2 regions of the [Ruminococcus] lactaris ATCC 29176 genome follow, and region 1 is predicted to be linked to the other one. Evidence: riboswitches for the same ligand, from Rfam matches in the RefSeq annotation. Region 1 holds a riboswitch; the other holds the start of a gene.
What was found. A riboswitch is a leader RNA that binds a small molecule or an ion and turns the genes downstream of it on or off. The one in region 1 is predicted to bind cobalamin.

Region 1 (4,339 bases):
TTGTCTCATTTGCATGAAACATCGAACTGTCTGTATGAAATTCTGCAGTATATACACCATCTTCCAGTCCTGCATCTTCTGCTGCATTTTTCTTTTCCGAAGATTCTTCTGCTGTTCCTTCCTCTTTTGAAGAATCCTGTTCTGTCTGTACTTTCTTAGTATCTTTCGTATCTGCCTTACCGCCACATCCTGCAAGCATTGAGGCAGTCATCATAACAGAAAGTGTCACTGCCAACAGTCTTTTTCTCATGAAAAATAATCTCCTATTCTGCATCCATTGCTGCTTTTGTATGAGCTACATAAAGCTGCTGGATCTCTTTAATCTCACCTAAACCGGCAATCTGAGTCTCAATGTTGTCAAATGCGTCTGCCGCTTCAAACTGGCTCTTCCAGGAATCATCATCATCGCCTGCCATATCATTATTGGCATGATCTCCTGCTACAACCATCAGCGGACGAAGTACAACATTTTTGTATCCTGCTGCTTTGATCTTTTCAATCACTGACTCACAGGAAGTCTCTTCCGGTTCACCTTCTACTGTTCCGATAAATACATTCTCATATCCAAGCTGTTCCATCTGCGTCTGCATCTGGGAATAGCTGATCTTTGCTGTATGGGATGTTCCATGTCCCATAAATACAAATGCTGTTCCTGCTTCTTTTGCAGCATCCAGGCTTTCATACTCGGTTACTTTTACTGCCTCTGCTGTGATCGCTTTTGCTACGGCTTCCTTATCTGCATTGATCACAGTTGCATCGGAACCAACTTCTCCAAGCAGTGGCTCTGCAATTTTTACTGACTCGAACTTATCTTTATAATTTTCCACTGCTTCTGTCAGCTCATCATATTCTGCACCATGCATCAGATGCGTCGGCTGCACGATCAGATTCTTGACACCGTTCTTTACAGCTCTTTCTAAAGCCTGATCCATATTATCAATCTTTTCTCCGTCACGTGCCTGAACATGGTTGATGATGATCTGAGCCGTAAATGCTCTTCTTACAGACCACTCAGGATAAGCTGCCTGAAGTGCCTTTTCAATTCCACCAATATCCTCTGCACGGCTGTCATTAAAGGAAGTTCCGAAACTTACAACTAAAAGTTCATTTTCCCCAATCTCATCCTCATTCAGTGGATCATCTTTTGATGCGTCTCCCGTATCTCTTCCGAAATAATCCGGGTCTGCATTTTCACCTTCTACTAACTCTTTCTGTGCATCTGTCAATGCATCCCATGCCTTCTTTGCAGCTTCGCACTGCTCATCTGTCTTGTCTGTCCTCTCCTGCACATAAATATCATCAATCAGCTTTGCCACTTTATCTGCCGCCTCCTGATCTTTTTCTTTGGTTGACTGTTCAGATTTGGTTGAATTGTCGTCACTGTTCTTTCCACCACATCCACTTAACATGGATATTCCAAGTGCAGTTACCAGAAATGCTGTCAATAATTTTTTCTTCATCTTTTCCTCCCTGATCTTTGATCAATGCTTTTTGGAACAGAACGGTTCAGATATACAGATATACACCGACTCTGGCTTTTGTCTGCATAAATAAGTAAATAAAACCCCCGTTAAAAAACGAGGGTTCAAATAACATCTGCTTCGCACGAATAAACCGTCTTCTTATAAAAAACAGTCTGTCATCTTTTTCGTACCGCCAATTCCTCGTGGCCTGAACTCTTCGTTCCTGTACTGCGAAAGGCAGGTCTCCCGGCTGATCGTTCAGACGCATCCAGCTTACCTTCCCGGTCTCCCAGTGGTCTTACGGCTGTTGCTCACGAAATACGGTGACGAGTTCGTACAGGATTCGCACCTGTTTCCCTTTTCACCAGTCCTGACATTTTGTCCGACTGACACCTTACGCATCTTTCATTTAATTGTAACGGGGATATTCTAACACCTTCCCTGAAGATCTGTCAAGAAATATCCCTCTTACCTTTTTGCTCCTCCAAAGTCCTGCGTAATCTTTCAGTCTCTTCCTCCGCTGCTTTTGCACGCTTTTCCGCTTCTTCAATTTCTTCTTTTGCCTTCCTTTTCACCTCATCAACTTCCTTTTTCGCTTTCCGCTTTGTCTCGTTCAGTTCTTCTTCCATCTCATCGATCATCAGCTTTACTGTATTTCGATCCATAATTTCCAGTTCTTTTGAAAACATCTCCATCATCCCTTCCATATTCAGGCACAGAGTGTAGATTTCTTCATAAATTTTCTGAAATTCAGGATTCCTGTCCAACAGTTTCATAATCATATCCGGATCATCCTGACTTAGAAATACCAACCACTCTTCCAATTTATTCTCTATCTTTTTATCTTTATTGTGGATGATGTTATTAAAAATGTCAAGACATACAAATGTATACTCCTGTAATAGATTGATCTCCACGCCGGTATCGCTTGTCTGTCGGAATCGATGCAGGTACAGCTCTGCTGAAAATTTTCTGAATTCACTGCCACTCTTTTCAAACAAGACGATTGTGTATACTTTTTTTATATTTTTATAGCTGAATGTTGCACCCAGTTCCTCCCTTGCTCTTTTATACTGTCTCAGTAGCAGATCCGCCGAATAGCACGCACTTCTCTCTCCCGGGAACAGATACCCGATCTTCTGCACCTCTACATTTGCAATACTTCCGTCCTCCAGCTGTACTACAACATCCATCACCAGCAGGGAACTTTCAGCCGCAATCCTTGCAGACTCATTTGGCAGTACCTTTAATACTTTCACTCTCTGTCCCAACATCTCTGATATAAAATCATTAAACCGATCCGGTCTGGTATCAGGATTCATAATAGCTTTAAAATAAGTATCATATAATAATTTGATTCCCTTCACTCCCGTACATAGATCGAGATATTCCTGCTGACAGGTTTCTTTCCATCCACAAAAAGTTTTCCACAACTCTTTATTTTCTCTTAATTCTTCAAGCACCTCCCCTCTTGTCCTTATGATTGGAAAATAATTTTGCAGTTTGTTCTTCATAGGCAATTCCTTTCTTCTGATGATTTTTTTCTGACTGTTCTCTGCAGATTTTCATTTTGACCATTTATTTTAATTACATTGAATCGATGCTTTGAATAAAAGCAGTTGACCTTGTTCTGAATTCAGATGCTCCATGAATCGGAGTAATTACAGAATACATGACAAATACTGGAATTGCAATTTGTATTTTGTTCATAACTCATCTTTTTTGTCGATAAAATTGTGGATAATTTTTTTGGGGGAGGATAACAAAAGAGTCCGGACATACATTTTCTGTATATCCAGACTCTTTTCTTTTTAACAAAGCTTTTCGCAGCTCAGTTCATTTTCATCCTGTCTGCATTTCTTAAGCTCTGCGTTTCTTTTTAAATGCAATTACGATCACTGCACCTGCTGCAAGCAATGTCATTCCGAAGAATGGAATTACATTGGCTGCATCTCCGGTCTTCACTGTAGTAGTCTTAACGGCATCTGCCTTCTTATCAGAATCATTCTTATTTAAGTCATTCTTATTTGAATCATCTTTCTTTGAATCATTCTTCTTATCATCGTCAGCTGCCGGTTTCTTTTTCAGACCATCCAGTGCCTTCTCGATTGCTGCTGCCATTGCGTCAACTTTATCCTGTTCGGATTCTTTCAGACCCTTTTCTACCGCTGCGACTGCATCATCCAAAGCCTTCAGACTTTCTTCTGTATACTTACTTCTGTCAATCTTATCTGCTTTTGCAATTGCTGCATTCACTGCTGTATAGTCTGCATCCTCTTCTACAGCCGGTTTTTCAACCAGTGCTGCATACGCATTATTGATTGCTGCTGCCATTGCATCGACTCTGCTCTGCTCGGATTTCTTCAGTCCTTCTACTACCGCTGCAACTGCATCATCCAGTGCTTTCAGACTCTCATCTGTATATCTGCTTCTGTCTACTCTTGCAGCTTTTTCTTTTGCTGCATTTACTGCTGTGTAGTCTGCATCTTTTTCAACCAGTGCTGCATAGGCATTGTTAATTGCTGCTGCCATTGCATCGACTCTGCTCTGCTCGGATTTCTTCAGTCCTTCTACTACCGCTGCAACTGCATCATCCAGTGCTTTCAGACTCTCATCTGTATATCTGCTTCTGTCTACTCCTGCAGCTTTTTCTTTTGCTGAATTTACTGCTGTATAATCTGCATCTTCTTCTACAACCGGTCCGTCATTTTTTGCCAGTGCTGCTACGGCTGCCTCAAGAGCTGCCTTCGCATTGGCTACTTCAGACCAGGACTTATCCGGCTGATTTCCTGCATTGATCGCTGCATCAAGTTCTGTGATCAGTGCTTCAGATGCTGTGATCTGCTCATTCAGGGCTGCTACAGATTCTGCTGTAT
Region 2 (4,339 bases), 280 kb from region 1:
GGATTCCATTAATATAGAAAGTACTCTGCTTTTCTGCCCATTTATTTGATTTCTGAATGTGGACTACATAATTGATCTCTTTTCCAAGATCCTTTGTTGGAATCGTAAATGTAAATGTCTTATAACCACTGGCGATCTCGGACTTATCTTCCGCACTGATGGCACCGGCATCTTTCACACTATCCGCATCTGACACTGTTCCAAGATATAATTTATCATAAGCAGATGCCTGCGTAACCATAGTCACGGTTGCTGTATCCCCATTGATGGAAATACTGCTGCCCCGTTCAAAATTCAGGCTTGCATAGCTGCTGGTCGGATATGCTGAGCCGTACAGATCATAAACTCCATTTTCTGTTACATTTGCTTTTCCTTCCAGATTCGGCACATTGATATATAAATCTCTCGCCCAGGACATCCACGCAGAAGCCGTTCCCGGTGTAACTGCAATGTTCATTCCCTGCTTTTCTGCAGGAACTGTCAGTGTAAATGTCGTTGTATCATCCTCTGCACGATAAACTCCATTTACTGCAGATGTCTTATCTGCATCTGCCTGAACTCCCTGATACAGGCGGGTCCATTTCTGACCTTTCACATTCAAAGTCAGGATTACATTTTTTCCCTTTAATACCGCCTTTGAAGAAACAATATTGAAATCATTGTACGCTGCACCCGTTCCCCCGGCGATCACTTTTACTGCATCTGCCGCACTCGGAAGTTCTGTGATTCCCTCATCCGGGATATACATCCACAGATACTGGTTCGAGTACCAGCTTCCATCCGGCTTTCCAAGTGTTACTGGGATTGTCGTTCCCTTTGCAGAAGCCGGCAGATGGAATGTGAAGCTCCATTCTCCATTTGCTTCTGTGCCATTTGCTACAGATTCTTTCAGTTCATCATCTTTATAGCCAAAATAGATCTTGTCAAAGGAGACATTCTTTGTTGACAGAGTGATCTCCAGTTCCTCTCCATCCTGTACCACTTTTGATTCACTGGTCTTGAACATTGCAAAGTCAGCTCCGTTGGACTTTACTACTTTTACCTGATTCCCCGTAACAACCGGAGCCTCCGGCAGCTTCACTACTGCTTCGGAAGAAGTGACACTCGTTCCTGTCGCATCAGAAACGATACAACGATACTTTCCTGCTGTCTCCAGAGACATGGTAAATGTATATGTTGCAGTCTTTGCAGTAACTCCGGTACAGTCTGCCCACGTTGCACCATCGGCACTGAACTGCCACTGATAATTCAGATTGATTCCTTCTTCACCGGATGCCTCCACCGACAGTGCCACAGAACTTCCGCTGCCTGCCTCAGTCTCCTGCTTCGGCTGCGTTGTGATGTTGATCTCTGACGGTTTCACAAAATCGTCCATTGCAGGAAGCTTGAATGCCAGTGAACTTGAAGTGCTCCACTTCTGCGTTCTTCCATTTCTTGGTACAAAAGAGACTTCTCCGCCTGCTTTTTCAAGTGGCACGGTAAAGGTAAATTTTTCAAGATTTTTTTCTGTATCGACTTCACCTAAAATGATCGGTTCTTTTGTCTCATCATTTCTATTTCCGATATAGATTGCATCATAAGTAAAACTGCCACTGCTTGCCGGCTGTATCCAGACCGAAACCTGCAATGCCCCGCCTTTTACAACCACTTTAGATGCAGCGATCTTGATCATACTGTAAGCCTGTCCCGGCTTCTTTGCATCATCAGAACCATAAATTGCCGTAACTCCGTCATTTGCCTGATAATCTTCTTTTTCTCCTGATGTCTGCACATCCGGGATACTCATCCACAGCAGATTTTCAGACCATGTTCCTTTATCTGAACGTCCTACCGAAACCGGAATCCAACTGTTCTTTGCGGAAATCGGAACCTGGATCGTAAACTGGCAGGTACTTCCGGTATTCGTACCCTGAACATAATTGCTCTTATCCTCGTCTGTCGCTGCACCGAGATACAGACGGTCAAACACAGTCTTTGTACCGGTACTAAAGGAAATCTCGATCTTATCCCCTTTTACGGTACACGTTGCATCTGTGATCGGGAACATTCCATAAGAAGTTCCATCATTTTTCAGAACTTCAACCCCTGTGATCTCTTTCGTCGGTGTTACAAGTGTCTCTTTTGCAGTTGTCTCATCGGCCTGCTTTGCAGTTTCTTCCGAAGATTTCTCTTCTGCATCCTTTTTCTCCGCATCAGCTTTGTCAGACGGATCATCTGATTTTTCATTCATTTTTTCAGAATCTTTTCCTTCTCCCGTCTCATCAGAAGTATTCTGATCTTCTCCCGAATTTTCACCGGTACTGCCGGAATCCTGTGACGGTGTATTCTGATCCTGTGAACCTGTATTTTCTGAACCTGCATTCTCAGAACCATTTTCTTTTGATCCGTTTCCGGTATGATCTGCATCAGCGGACTGCGATCCATCGGATGTATTGGTTCCACCAGAGGTATCTGTTCCACCGGAAGTATCTGTTCCTTCCTGAATGCCTGCTCCGTCTGCCAAATTTTCTCCTGCATTCACCGCTCCTGCCGCCTGTGCGGTCTCCGCATTTTCTGCGTATGCTTTCGTATAAGACATCGGTGAAACTGCCATAGAAAACGCAAGCAACATGGCAAGATATTTAACCTTTTTGTTCTTCATTTTTCCTCCTGTCTTGAATAATACGGGAAATAAGCTGAACTTATCTAAAAGTAAGTAAGAAACGTCAGAAAGACAATGAAAATAAACCGGTTTCTTTGAGCTGTCTGAGTCAGAAAAGAATTTCTTTTAAGAAAAGCTCCCGGATCCATTACTTTTCGGTACAATCAATTACTCGTGATCTGGAATGTACATTCCCCGCACCAGCGACCGGCAGGTTTCCTGACTTACAAATCTTATGCCCGAACGCCTTCCCGGTCTCCCAGTGGCTGCGTCTTCACGCCTGCCGGTCACATTTGCTTACAGTGACGAGTTCGTGCAGGAATTGCACCTGCTTCCCTTTTACCTGTTGCTATATCTTCCTATATAGAACAGCACCGAACGCTTTATTTACTTTTTTCTTCGCTACTATAGCATGATGCCATAGGAAAGTCAACGTTACGCCTTGACCGCCCAACGCATCTTCGTCGATCTTGCACGCCCATTCTTTGCACATTCCTGTGCGGACGGGCGGATCACATCCTTCGCATAATCAGAATAGATGCCTGCTTTATAACCTGCTTTTAATGCTTTCTTTACCAGCTTGTCCTCACCGGAATGAAACGTCAGGATTGCAACTCTTCCGCCCGGACGCAGTGCATCCGGCAATTTCTCCATAAACTCATACAAAACTTCAAACTCATTATTCACATCGATTCGCAGAGCCTGAAATGTTCTCTGACAGGTTTTCTTTACGATATCCTTTTTCTCTTTATTGTCTGGAAGAAAAGAAAGTGTCTTCTCGATCACGTTCCTGAGCTTTGTCGTTGTATCAATCCGGTTTCCTCTGCGAATCTCATCCGTGATCGCTTTTGCCAGTTCTTCACAATATGGTTCATCAGAATTTTCATATAACATTCCCGCAAGTTCTTCTCTTGAGATGGTATCCAGACGCTCTGCTGCACTGATTCCCTTTTCCTGATTCAGCCGCAAATCCAGAGGCCCATCGGCTTTAAATGAAAATCCTCTTTTGGGATTGTCAATCTGCATGGACGATACGCCAAGATCTGCCAAAATAAAATCGAATCCACCCACTTTCTCTGCAATTTCATCAATCGTGCAGAAATTCTGAAGGCAGACCGTCAGGATTTCCTCTCCGAATCCCTGCTCTTCCAGTCGTTTCTTCGTCTTTGCCGATTCCTCCGGGTCTACATCTGTAGCATAGATATGCCCCTGTCCTTTCAAACATTCCAGCATGGCTTTTGTATGCCCGCCATATCCTAATGTTGCATCAAATCCGGTCTGTCCCGGCTGAATATCCAGGAAATCCAGTATTTCCTTTACCATAATTGAAATATGCATCCCGGCAGGAGTATTTCCCTTACGTATCACATGCTCCACGGTCTCCTGATATTTTTCCGGCTGAAGCTCTTTGTATTTTTCCTCGAATTTCTTCGGATATTTTCCTTTATACCGCACACGCCTTTTGTGCGGTGTCTGCTGCTCCTGACTCATATTCTTTTATTTCCTTTCCTAAAATACACTCTGACTGAATTTTTCATTTTTATATATGATGTCGGGGTCAAAAGCCCCCGACTTTGATGCCCACGGATTGCTCCGTGCTACTCACTCTCACAATCCTATCAAATATTTTGGCACATTCCAATGTCATCCGATGTGGAACTATGCTGCTTTCAGTCTTACCATTTCGTACACAGTCAA

Region 2: it holds a riboswitch for cobalamin, as region 1 does, so the genes downstream of both, NQ541_RS11150 (ICP22 family protein) here and NQ541_RS09980 (sirohydrochlorin cobaltochelatase) in region 1, are expected to answer to the same signal.

Annotation. Positions count from the first base shown of each region.
Region 1 covers NZ_CP102292.1:2,126,251-2,130,589, forward strand. The annotation lists gene NQ541_RS09975 (hypothetical protein) at 1-250, opposite strand, end outside; gene NQ541_RS09980 (sirohydrochlorin cobaltochelatase) at 264-1,460, opposite strand; cobalamin riboswitch at 1,683-1,875, opposite strand; gene NQ541_RS09985 (PD-(D/E)XK nuclease family transposase) at 1,916-2,977, opposite strand; gene NQ541_RS09990 (discoidin domain-containing protein) at 3,324-4,339, opposite strand, start outside.
Region 2 covers NZ_CP102292.1:2,401,355-2,405,693, forward strand. The annotation lists gene NQ541_RS11150 (ICP22 family protein) at 1-2,641, opposite strand, end outside; cobalamin riboswitch at 2,834-3,035, opposite strand; gene rsmH (16S rRNA (cytosine(1402)-N(4))-methyltransferase RsmH) at 3,077-4,132, opposite strand.